Regions from separate parts of the Citrobacter farmeri genome, predicted to be linked through region 1. Evidence: predicted binding sites of a transcription regulator. Region 1 holds the regulator's gene; each other region holds the start of a gene.
The links. The regulator Fur, encoded in region 1, represses iron uptake genes when iron is present. The targets are predictions, from matches to a motif close to ATAATAATGAGAACNACTATCAA.

Region 1 (3,149 bases):
CGTATGTTGACGGCGAGTGGCGTTTCAACGTACCGGTACTATGGGAACAATACCCGCACATCGTCGGATGGGAGACGATTCCGGCCTGGGATCATCCGGCACTGTTTATCCCCGGCGGCAACTCCCCTTATGTCACTGAAGCATATCGCGCCGATTTGCTGGCCCAGTTCCCACAGGCGCGTGCGCATGTGATTGCCGGGGCCGGTCATTGGGTGCATGCCGAAAAGCCGGAGGCGGTGCTGCGCGCCATCCGTCGTTATCTGAATGAAACGGCTAACTGATTAAAAACTCGGCGTCCGTGCGCGATTACTCGTACGAACGTTGGCGCGCCTCATTCGCTGATGTATGATGGCGCGCTATCCATCCGGGCAGAGGCCTGGCTGATTGTTTCCCCGAAGTCACCAAAATCATGGCCAAAGAACAAACGGACCGTACGACACTAGATCTGTTCGCGCACGAGCGTCGCCCGGGACGACCGAAAACCAATCCGCTTTCGCGCGATGAACAACTGCGCATTAACAAGCGTAACCAGCTAAAACGCGACAAAGTTCGTGGTCTTAAGCGTGTCGAGCTCAAACTCAACGCGGAAGCCGTTGACGCGCTAAATGAGCTGGCGGAATCCCGGGAGATAAGCCGCAGCGAACTGATTGAAGAGATACTGATGGCCCAACTGGCGGCGCTACGCGGTCAGAATCTCGCCTGAAATCATCCCATCCCCCACTTTCGTGTAGCATGGAGTGCACTCGTATGCGTTTGCTATTTCCGCATACCTGACTGTTCTGCTATGATTGCCGTTATCTGTGGGCAATTCGCCACCACCATTTCAATAAGTTTCAAGAGGTTACTTTACTCATGGCAATCACTGGCATCTTTTTCGGCAGCGACACCGGGAATACCGAAAATATCGCAAAAATGATTCAAAAACAGCTTGGTAAAGACGTTGCCGATGTACATGACATTGCAAAAAGCAGCAAGGAAGATCTCGAAGGCTATGACATTCTGCTGCTCGGTATCCCAACCTGGTACTACGGTGAAGCGCAGTGCGACTGGGACGACTTCTTCCCAACCCTCGAAGACATTGATTTTAACGGCAAACTGGTTGCCCTGTTTGGCTGTGGCGATCAGGAAGATTATGCCGAATACTTCTGCGACGCGTTAGGCACGATCCGCGATATCATTGAGCCGCGCGGCGCAACCATCGTGGGTCACTGGCCGACCGCAGGCTATCATTTTGAAGCGTCCAAAGGTCTGGCTGATGACGACCATTTTGTCGGTCTGGCGATTGACGAAGACCGTCAGCCGGAACTGACCGCTGAGCGCGTGGAAAAATGGGTGAAGCAGATTTCTGAAGAACTGCACCTGGACGAGATCATCAACGCCTGATGTACGGCGGCGCAGACAACGTTTGCGCCGCATCAATAGACAGAACCAATCAAAATAATTGCTACAAATTTGTAACTTTCTTGCCCATCCCTGTACAATGTGCGGGAGTTTTTAGGTGGCGCTCTCATTTCCAGGCAATACCGACTATTTATTAACATTTGCCAGAGGCTTGCAGTTTTCATTTAGACACGGCAGTCCTATAATGAAACGCATTATCTCGAGTGCAATTTCTGTCACTTCTTGTATGAAGTGAATCGTTTAGCAACAGGACAGATTCCGCATGACTGACAACAATACCGCATTAAAGAAGGCTGGCCTGAAAGTAACGCTTCCTCGTTTAAAGATTCTGGAAGTTCTTCAGGGACCGGAAAACCATCACGTCAGTGCGGAAGATTTATATAAACGACTGATCGACATGGGTGAAGAAATTGGTCTGGCGACCGTGTATCGCGTGCTGAACCAGTTTGATGACGCCGGGATCGTTACCCGCCACAATTTTGAAGGTGGTAAATCCGTTTTCGAGCTGACGCAGCAGCATCATCACGATCACCTTATTTGCCTCGATTGCGGCAAAGTGATCGAATTCAGTGATGATTCTATTGAAGCCCGCCAGCGTGAAATCGCGGCGAAGCATGGCATTCGTCTGACGAATCACAGCCTTTATCTGTACGGCCACTGCGCTGAAGGCGATTGTCGTGAAGATGAACACGCGCACGACGCGAAATAATGTGTATTATTCTGAAAAGCCAACCATCCGGTTGGCTTTTTTTATGCGTGTCATTCCCCATTCTGTGCTTTGCTTCTGACAGCATGTTGCTTTAATGTAAAATCTCACCCTGCCCTGTCCGGAGAATTGAAATGGAACTTCGCCAGCTACGTTACTTTGTCCGTATAGTGGAAACCGGCAGTATGGGCAGCGCGGCGCTCGATCTCGACATCGGCGTCTCAGCACTCAGCCAGCAGATGACGCGACTGGAAAACGAACTCGCGATTCGTCTGTTGCAGCGAACCTCGCGTGGCGTAACGCCAACCAACGCCGGTCTGGCTTTTTATTCACAGGCACAGCTGGCGCTACGTCACGCTGATGATGCGATTCTGGCGGCGCGAGATGCGCGTCTGTCCGGTCATGTCAGCGTCGGTATGGCCCCCAGCACCGCCTCCATCCTCGGAATGCCGTTTATTCATGCCATGCGGGAACATTACGCCGACGTACGCTTGCATGTGGTGGAAAGCCTCTCCGGCAACCTGGAGCGGATGATCAACACCCGTCAGATTGATCTGGCCGTCGTTTTTCAGAAAGAGAAGATCCTGCGCTGGAGCGCCAGGCCGGTTCTCGAAGAGCGGCTTTTTCTGATTGGCACGCACGAGCTGCTGGCAGATATTCCGGATGACACCATAACCCCTGCCCAACTGGCGAATATTCCGCTGATCATGCCAAGTCAGGGTCACGGACTGCGCGGCCGACTGGAGGCCATCTGTCAGGAACACGGACTAAAGGTGGATATCGCCACGGAAATTGATGGCCTGGCGTTACTGATGCGTGCCGTTCGCAGCGGACTCGGTGCCACGCTGCAACCCGGCGCTGCCATTTCGCACCTTGAGAGAGCAGCGCTAAGAGTGATCGGTGTCCACAATCCTGTACTCAGCCGCCCCAATTTTCTGGTCAGCCTGTCTGACGATGAACTCACCCCCGCCGGGCTCGCCGCCCGCGTGATGCTCACAAAAGTCATGCGTGAACTTGTAGAAACCGGCAGTTGGCCGGGGGC
Region 2 (3,149 bases), 690 kb from region 1:
GCTCATCACGCAAGCTGACGATTACACCCGCCGGAGAAGAGGCGCTGGTGAAGACGCGAACGCTGGCGCAACTTTCCCAGGCGATTGGGGCGGGATCGGGGGCGGTTATTCCTTCAGGAACGCTGCGCGTCGCATGTGCGCACTTTACGGCAATGCATATTCTCGCGCCGGTGCTGCCGGGTTTTTTAGCGCGGTATCCGGAACTGCGCATTGAAGTTGAGATAAACAATCAGCCGGTCAGTCTGGTCGGAGAACGCATTGATGTCGCGATTCGCATTACCGATAATCCTGAACCCGGTGTGATTGCCCGTCGACTCGGCGACTGCGAATCGGTTCTGTGCGCGTCAGAGGGGTATTTGCACCAGCACGGTATCCCGCAGACGCTGGAGGATCTCGCTCAGCATAACTGCCTGTATTACAGCGGGTTTGCCGGAAAATCGTGGCATTTTCTCGACGAGCAGGGCGAGGCGGTTTCAGTGGCGATAAAGGGGAATCTCAGCGCCGGGATCTCGTCGCTGTTGTGCGAATCTGCGTTGGCAGGCATGGGGATCGCGCTGGTGCCGGAAAAGGAAGCGCGTGAAGGGCTGGCGCAGGGGCGGCTGGTACGCCTCCTGCCGATGCTGCAACCCCGGCGCCTTGCCGTATACGGTCTGTATCTTTCCCGTGAACATCAGCCAGTCGGGCTTCGGCTGTTTCTGGAGGCAATCCAGGAAACGATGTCGAACGCACATAATTGATCCGACACAAAAAAGTGCGGGATAGCAATTTGTGTTAAAAATGACCTCCGGCAGTATGAGATTATTCTTATCGCCCCTTCAAGAGCTAAGCCATCGTGAGTGCCGGAGATAAGCGCCGGATGGGGCCGGAACCCTTAAGGCTGTTACTGACAACCTTAAGGGTTTTGTTTTTCTGTGCTTTCACCCTTCCCATGTCATCCCTATTCCTGAAATAGTCATTTTCTATACATCTTTACTGTTTTGACCAGTCCGGTCGATGATGAACGTTAAAGTCATTATTAATCAATGCATTGAACAAATTCATCCATTCCTCTTAACCCGCGTGGCAGGGTCTATGCTTAATAAAAGTGCTCAAAAAGGGTGAAACGCCGGAATGCCCCTGCTGTTGAGGGGTTGAAGTGAGAATCGTTATCACTAACATGGTGTTATAGCCTGATGGCTCATTATGCGAGGTAACCCTATGGAATTGCATTCAGGAACATTTGATCCGGACGATTTCGCCTGGCGCGGATTGACATTGAGCCCTGCGGCAGCGGCGCATATTCGCGAACTGGTCGCAAAGCAGCCCGGCATGCTGGGCGTGCGCCTGGGCGTTAAGCAGACGGGATGCGCCGGTTTTGGCTACGTGCTGGATACCGTCAGCGAGCCGGAAAAAGACGATCTGCTGTTCGAGACGGAGGGCGCGAAGCTCTATGTCCCGCTACAGGCGATGCCGTTTATCGACGGCACGGAAGTGGATTACGTTCGCGAAGGATTAAACCAGTTATTCAAATTTCATAACCCGAAAGCCCAGAACGAATGCGGGTGCGGCGAAAGCTTTGGGGTATAGGCGGTACTATGTCTCGTAATACTGAAGCAACTGACGATGTCAAAACCTGGACCGGTGGCCCCCTGAATTACAAAGAGGGTTTCTTTACCCAACTGCAAACGGATGAGCTGGCGAAAGGGATTAACGAAGAGGTGGTTCGTGCCATATCGGCCAAACGTAATGAGCCGGAGTGGATGCTGGAATTTCGCCTCAATGCGTACAGAGCCTGGGTCGACATGCCGGAGCCGCACTGGTTAAAAGCGCACTATGAGACGCTGAATTATCAGGACTACAGCTACTATTCCGCGCCTTCATGCGGGAATTGTGATGAGACCTGCGCGTCGGAACCGGGAGCGGTACAGCAAACCGGGGCGAACGCTTTTCTCAGTAAAGAGGTAGAGGCTGCCTTTGAACAGCTCGGCGTGCCGGTGCGTGAAGGCCGTGAGGTGGCAGTTGACGCCATCTTTGACTCCGTTTCCGTCGCCACCACCTATCGTGAAAAACTGGCGGAACAGGGGATCATATTCTGCTCTTTCGGCGAAGCGATTCACGATCATCCCGAACTGGTGAAACAGTATCTTGGCACCGTCGTACCCGGCAACGATAACTTCTTCGCCGCGCTGAATGCGGCGGTCGCCTCTGATGGCACCTTTATCTATGTGCCGAAAGGCGTGCGCTGTCCGATGGAGCTTTCCACTTACTTTCGCATCAACGCCGAGAAGACCGGACAGTTTGAGCGCACGATCCTGATAGCAGATGAAGGCAGTTATGTCAGCTATATCGAAGGCTGTTCAGCACCCGTGCGCGATAGCTATCAGCTGCACGCGGCGGTAGTGGAAGTGATCATCCACAAAGACGCCGAGGTGAAATACTCCACCGTTCAGAACTGGTTCCCTGGGGATAACAACACCGGCGGTATTCTGAACTTCGTCACCAAACGCGCGCTGTGCGAAGGTGAGAACAGCAAAATGTCGTGGACCCAGTCGGAGACCGGATCGGCCATTACCTGGAAATACCCAAGCTGCATTCTGCGCGGCGACAACTCCATCGGCGAGTTTTATTCGGTGGCGCTGACCAGCGGGCATCAGCAGGCAGATACCGGCACCAAGATGATCCACATCGGCAAGAACACCCGGTCGACCATTATCTCGAAGGGGATTTCTGCCGGACACAGTCAGAACAGCTATCGTGGTCTGGTCAAAATCATGCCAACGGCCACCAATGCCCGTAACTTCACCCAGTGCGACTCGATGCTGATTGGCGCCGACTGTGGGGCGCATACCTTCCCGTATGTCGAATGCCGGAACAACAGCGCGCAGTTGGAGCATGAGGCAACCACTTCACGGATTGGGGAAGATCAGCTGTTCTACTGCCTGCAGCGCGGCATCAGCGAAGAGGATGCGATCTCGATGATCGTCAACGGCTTCTGTAAGGACGTGTTCTCTGAATTGCCGCTGGAGTTTGCCGTCGAAGCGCAAAAATTATTAGCCATTAGCCTTGAACACAGCGTCGGTTAAGGAAGCAACATGTTAACGATTAAAGATTTACAGGTCAGTGTGGAAGAGAAAGCGATCCTGCGCGGGTTGAGTCTCGAGGTTCGTCCA
Region 3 (3,149 bases), 1.8 Mb from region 1:
TGACCTCGTGTTGCAGAACATCATCTATTGCCCGGAGCGGCTAAAGCTGAATCTGGGCTGGGAGAGTGCAATTCCGGGTTTTAACGGCACGCCGCGGCAACCCCACTGGCGACTGGGCAGTGTCGGAATGACGCAGGCGCGCCAGGTGATAAGCCAGATTGAGCATGAAAGTAACCAGCACGATCCACTCGCCAACGATATGGCGGAGCTGCTCTTTGGCCAACTGGTGATGACGCTGAAGCGCCATCGCTATGCCACCGATACGCTGCCGGCGACCTCCAGTGAAACGTTGCTGGATAAACTGATAACCGCGCTGGCAGCCAGTCTGGAACGTCCGTTTGCGCTGGATGCCTTTTGCGATCGGGAAGCGTGCAGTGAACGCGTGCTGCGCCAGCAGTTTCGTAGCCAGACCGGGATGACAATTAACCAGTATCAGCGTCAGGTTCGCGTCTGCCATGCGCAATATCTGCTTCAGCACAGCCGCCTGATGATTGGTGAAATTTCGATGAAGTGTGGATTTGAGGACAGTAACTACTTTTCTGTGGTGTTCACGCGGGAAACCGGGATGACGCCCAGTCAATGGCGTCATCTCAGTAACTCAAGTGATTAGCTTGCCATGCCCAGGCCGACAATGTTGGCGGCGATGATGATCACCACGCATCCCAGACTCAGTACGCCGACAGGACGACGCCCGGCGTTGTTCCACTCTTTCAGCACCAGACCGACGATACCACCGCACAGCACGTAGAAACTCATGTGCAGCATCCAACTGATGTAGTCATATTGCGCCGGAATACGCGCGTGGCCCCAGGCGTAGAAAAAGAACTGCAAATACCACATCAGGCCACCGAGCGCAGACAGCAGCACGTTGGTGATGATCAGTGATTTTGCCAGCGAGAAGTCGGCTTTTACCGACAGGTTCTTCACTTTTGCCAGACGAATAAAACAGAAGCCCAGGTTGACCAGCGCGCCGCCGCCCATGATCACCACATAGCTTGGCAGCGCGACATACAGCGGGTCTACACCCAGCGCTGCGGCAGCTTCATGCATCGGTTTTGCGGCGTTCATCGCAAATGACATACCTGCGGAGAAAATGCCGCACATTACGGCCAGCAGTAGCCCTTTTTTCAGATTGAAATCTTCGGCTTTGATGCCCATTTTGCGCTCTTTGAGCTGACCCGCACGAGTGACGATCCCAACACCAATCAGCGCAACCAGCACCCCGAGCAGGGTCATACGCCCGCCTTCGGTGTTAATCAGCACATCAAAGTTGCCGTTGATGATAGGGGTCATCAGCGTACCGACAATCAGCGTGATGCCGATAGCAATGCCAATCCCCATCGACATGCCGAGGTAGCGCATGGTCAGGCCGTAGTTGATATTGCCGATGCCCCACATTGCGCCGAACAGAAATACCGGCAGTAGAGTGGAGAGGCTGAACGAACTGTAATAGGCCCAGAAGTCGGGCAGCAGCATGGCGCTAATGGTCCAGGGAAGAATCAACCAGGAGACAATCCCGCCGACCGACCACATCGTTTCCCATGACCACTGTTTCACTTGTTTGAACGGGGCATAGAAACAGGCCGCACTGGCTGCGCCTATCAAATGCCAAAAAATACCCATCGTAATCGCGTTACTCATCACATCATCCTCATTGTTTTTATCGTCGTTTCTACCCTTCCGACGTCATGAGTTTAAAAATTGCGCAGATGTATAACCTTTTGCCGATTGCCGCGATTTTCCCTTTCTGGCAAAGACCCGGTTAAGTGGGTGATATGGCTCACATAATCAACAATAGACGCTTTTGTAATAACCTTATTAAAAGTACGGCATTGATAATCATTTTCAATATCATTTAATTAACTATAATGAACCAACTGCTTACGCGGCGTTAACACCCGGCCGCTCGACAATAATGGAGATGAATATGAGTTATACACTGCCATCCCTGCCGTACGCTTATGATGCGCTGGAACCGCACTTCGATAAGCAGACGATGGAAATCCACCATACCAAACATCATCAGACTTATGTAAACAACGCTAACGCGGCGCTGGAAAGTCTGCCTGAATTCGCTAACCTGTCTGCAGAAGAGCTGATCGCTAAACTGGATCAGGTACCTGCCGACAAGAAAACCGTTCTGCGTAACAACGCGGGCGGTCACGCTAACCACAGCCTGTTCTGGAAAGGCCTGAAAAAGGGCACCACCCTGCAGGGCGATCTGAAAGCGGCTATCGAACGTGATTTCGGCTCTGTTGATAACTTCAAAGCAGAGTTTGAAAAAGCCGCGGCAACCCGTTTCGGTTCAGGCTGGGCCTGGCTGGTACTGAAAGGTGACAAACTGGCGGTTGTTTCTACCGCAAACCAGGATTCCCCGCTGATGGGTGAAGCCATTTCTGGCGCTTCCGGTTTCCCGATTGTGGGTCTGGATGTGTGGGAGCACGCTTACTACCTGAAATTCCAGAACCGTCGTCCGGACTACATCAACGAGTTCTGGAACGTAGTGAACTGGGACGAAGCGGCTGCGCGTTTCGCGGCGAAAAAATAAGTCTTATTTAACAAGATGTAGCGTTTGAATAACCCCGTCGGCGCGGCCGGTGGGGTTTTTTTGTGATCAAAATCGGACCAAAAACAGTGATCCATAAAAAATGAAACATTGTTTTGTTATGTGGTTGGGATCACTTTTATTATTGTGCTGAATGTCTATCGTTGACACATCTTTACATCGGAAGGTGATGGAAATGCAGATTAAACGCACGATAGAAAAAATCCCTGGTGGCATGATGCTCGTCCCTTTGTTCCTGGGCGCGTTGTGCCACACGTTCTCTCCTGACGCGGGGAAATATTTTGGCTCATTCACCAACGGGATGATCACCGGTACGGTGCCAATTCTGGCCGTGTGGTTTTTCTGCATGGGGGCCTCCATCAAGCTGAGCGCGACGGGGACCGTCCTGCGTAAGTCCGGTACGCTGGTGGTGACCAAAATTGCGGTGGCATGGGTGGTAGCGGCGATTGCCTCACGGATTATCCCTGAACATGGTGTGGAGGCAGGGTTCTTTGCCGGGCTGTCAACACTGGCGCTGGTTGCGGCAATGGATATGACCAACGGCGGGCTGTACGCGTCGATCATGCAGCAGTACGGCACCAAA
Region 4 (3,149 bases), 530 kb from region 1:
CGGACCACTCACGGAAGTAATACGGAAAGATTTCGCTCCCATAGCATCCGCTTTTTGCGCCAGTTCATCCTGCAGTGAACTCAGGTTAGTGCCTGCGTTTGCAGAGATGGTGCCGACTTTTTGCTGACCTGTTGGCGTTGCCTGAACTTCAACAGCCGCAAAGCTTGCGAATGACAGTGAACTGAGAACAGCAGCAGCGATGAGGGTTTTTACGTTTTTCATAATAGTGACCTTTTGCAGATGATTGGGCGTCGCAAGCATTTACTTAACGATCGATAGGTAAATGATAGATGTGATCCAGGTCACACGTCAACCCATTTTTTATAACGAACGTTATAAAAAACAAAAAGCCCTTATCTTTCATAAAACTAGGCTAATAATATTTTTCTCGCGAATGCGCTGGAGCCTGGGCTGGTTTATTTTTATAATGGTTGTTCACTAACCCCATTAAGGTACAACGGCACCATGACAACTGAATCGACAAGTTGTGTAAAAAAAAGCCGTGGCCGACCAAAAGTGTTCGACAGGGAAGCCGCGCTTGATAAGGCCATGACACTCTTCTGGCAGCACGGTTATGAAGCGACATCGCTTTCTGACCTTGTTGAAGCAACGGGCGCGAAAGCGCCAACGCTGTATGCGGAATTTACCAATAAAGAGGGGTTGTTCCGCGCCGTACTGGACAGATACATCGCCCGCTTCGCGGCAAAACATGAAGCGCAGTTATTCTGCGAAGAGAAAAGCGTTGAAGCCGCTCTGGAGGATTACTTCACCGCGGTGGCAACCTGTTTCACCAGCAAGGATACCCCCGCTGGCTGCTTTATGATCAACACTTCCGCGACGCTTGCCGCCGCGTCACGTGACATTGCACATACGGTGAAATCACGTCACGCTATGCAGGAGCAGACCCTGACGCAATTTCTGCGTCAACGGCAGGAACGCGGTGAGATCCCGGCGCACTGCAATGTGCAAAATCTTGCCGAATATCTGAGTTGCATCTTGCAGGGTATGTCCATCAGCGCCCGTGAAGGTGCCAGTTTCGATAAGCTGATGCAAATCACCCGCACCACCCTGCGCCTGTGGCCTGAATTGCTCAAGGCCTGATCGTTATCTATGACCGGGAACTTCGTTTCCCGGTTCTTCCATGCCGCAATTCCCGCACAATTACTAGTGTTATCATTCAGTTAGATTCAATTTTCCGCAAAAAAATATTGATAATGGCAATTATTATCAGCAATATTCGCATTTGATTTTACATCTGTTTCACAATGTAACAACCGGCTACACCCGGTTAAATCACTTTACCTGTACAGATATTTTCAGAAAGGAATGCGAATGAATAAGCGTCTTTGGGTCCTCAACCCGATCCTGTTAGCCCTGACTCTGCCCGCTGCGGCGGCACAAACAGAAGAAGAAAACCTCATCGTCAGCGCCAACCGCAGCCAGAAAACCGTAGCCGAAATGGCGCAGACCACCTGGGTGATTGAAGGCCAGGAGATTGAGCAACAGGTTCAGGGCGGTAAAGAGTTCAAAGACGTGCTGGCCCAACTGATCCCGGGCATTGACGTCAGTAGTCAGGGGCGCACCAACTACGGTATGAACATGCGCGGTCGCGCGATTGTCGTGCTGATCGATGGCGTACGCCTTAACTCATCGCGCACCGACAGCCGTCAACTGGATGCGATCGACCCGTTTAACATCGCACACATAGAGGTCATTTCAGGCGCAACGTCGCTGTATGGCGGCGGCAGCACCGGTGGCTTAATTAACATCGTCACCAAAAAGGGCCAGGCGGATAGCCAGGTAGAACTTGAACTGGGTAGTAAATCCGGCTTTAACAATAGTAACGATCACGACGAGCGCGTTGCCGCAGCGGTCAGCGGCGGTACAGATCGCGCGTCTGGTCGGCTGTCTGTAGCTTATCAACGCTTTGGCGGCTGGTACGACGGCAACGGCGACGCTCTGATGCTCGACAACACGCAGACCGGTCTGCAGCACTCCGATCGACTGGATGTGATGGGAACCGGTACCCTCGACATCGATGAAAATCGCCAGATACAGGTGGTCACCCAGTACTACAAGAGTCAGGGCGATGAGGATTACGGACTGTACCTGGGGGAAAATATGTCCGCCGTTACCGGCGGCGGCACCGCCAGCACCCGCAGCGGCCTCAGTTCTGACCGCATTCCGGGGACTGAGCGCCATCTGATCAGCCTGCAATACTCTGACGCGGACTTTTTCGGCCAGAATCTGGTCAGCCAGATCTATTACCGCGATGAGTCGCTGAAATTCTACCCTTTCCCGACGCTCAGCAAGGGCCAGGTAACCAGCTTCTCAGCCTCGCAGCAAGATACTGATCAGTATGGTGCGAAAATCACGCTTAACAGCCAGCTGATGGATAACTGGGAGCTGACGTGGGGCGTCGATGCGGACCATGAAACCTTTGACTCCAACCAGAAATTCTTCGATCTGGCCTGGTCTGTGCCGTCTGGCGGGATGGACAACCGAACAGCCTATACGACTGGACGTTATCCCGGCTACAGCATCACCAATTTTGCCCCGTTCCTGCAAAGCAGTTATGACATTAATGACATCTTCACCCTGAGCGGCGGCGTCCGCTATCAGTGGACAGAAAACCGGGTTGATGATTTTGTGGGTTACGCCCAGCAACAGGGGATCGCCAATGGCCTGGCGAGCTCTGCCGATGTCATTCCTGGCGGCAAAACCGATTACGACAACTTCTTGTTCAATGCCGGGCTGTTGGCGAATCTCACCGAACGCCAGCAGGCGTGGTTTAACTTTTCGCAGGGCGTTGAGCTGCCGGACCCCGGAAAATACTACGGCAATGGCACTTACCAGTTAGTGGGCGATCATTACCAACTCCAGCGCAGCGTGAACGTTGCAGATTCGCGCCTGGAAGGGATTAAGGTCAACTCGTATGAGCTGGGCTGGCGCTATACCGGTGATAATCTGCGTACCCAACTGGCGGCGTACTATTCGACGTCCGATAAGTCGATTGTGATTAACCGTAGCGATATGACGATCCGCGTGGAACCTGACGATCGCCGAATTTACGGCGTGGAAGGCGCAGCAGACTACTTTATCCCTGACAGCGACTGGAGTCTGGGTGCAAACTTTAACGTGCTGAAATC

Region 2: a site for Fur is predicted at 1,136-1,158, ahead of sufA (Fe-S cluster assembly scaffold SufA). Genes of this name have one in related genera too.
Region 3: a site for Fur is predicted at 1,833-1,855, ahead of sodA (superoxide dismutase [Mn]). Genes of this name have one in related genera too.
Region 4: a site for Fur is predicted at 1,209-1,231, ahead of I6L53_RS12775 (TonB-dependent siderophore receptor). Genes of this name have one in related genera too.

What each region holds. Positions count from the first base shown of each region.
Region 1 is NZ_CP077291.1:3,231,112-3,234,260, forward strand. It holds gene ybfF (esterase) at 1-281, shown strand, start outside; gene ybfE (LexA regulated protein) at 410-703, shown strand; gene fldA (flavodoxin FldA) at 853-1,383, shown strand; gene fur (ferric iron uptake transcriptional regulator) at 1,664-2,110, shown strand; gene tcuR (tricarballylate utilization LysR family transcriptional regulator TcuR) at 2,242-3,149, shown strand, end outside.
Region 2 is NZ_CP077291.1:2,538,327-2,541,475, reverse strand. It holds gene I6L53_RS11925 (LysR family transcriptional regulator) at 1-737, shown strand, start outside; gene sufA (Fe-S cluster assembly scaffold SufA) at 1,198-1,566, shown strand; gene sufB (Fe-S cluster assembly protein SufB) at 1,575-3,062, shown strand; gene sufC (Fe-S cluster assembly ATPase SufC) at 3,072-3,149, shown strand, end outside.
Region 3 is NZ_CP077291.1:184,857-188,005, forward strand. It holds gene rhaR (HTH-type transcriptional activator RhaR) at 1-610, shown strand, start outside; gene rhaT (L-rhamnose/proton symporter RhaT) at 607-1,641, opposite strand; gene sodA (superoxide dismutase [Mn]) at 1,928-2,548, shown strand; gene kdgT (2-keto-3-deoxygluconate transporter) at 2,742-3,149, shown strand, end outside.
Region 4 is NZ_CP077291.1:2,704,219-2,707,367, forward strand. It holds gene bhsA (multiple stress resistance protein BhsA) at 1-222, opposite strand, end outside; gene comR (TetR family copper-responsive transcriptional repressor ComR) at 466-1,101, shown strand; gene I6L53_RS12775 (TonB-dependent siderophore receptor) at 1,333-3,149, shown strand, end outside.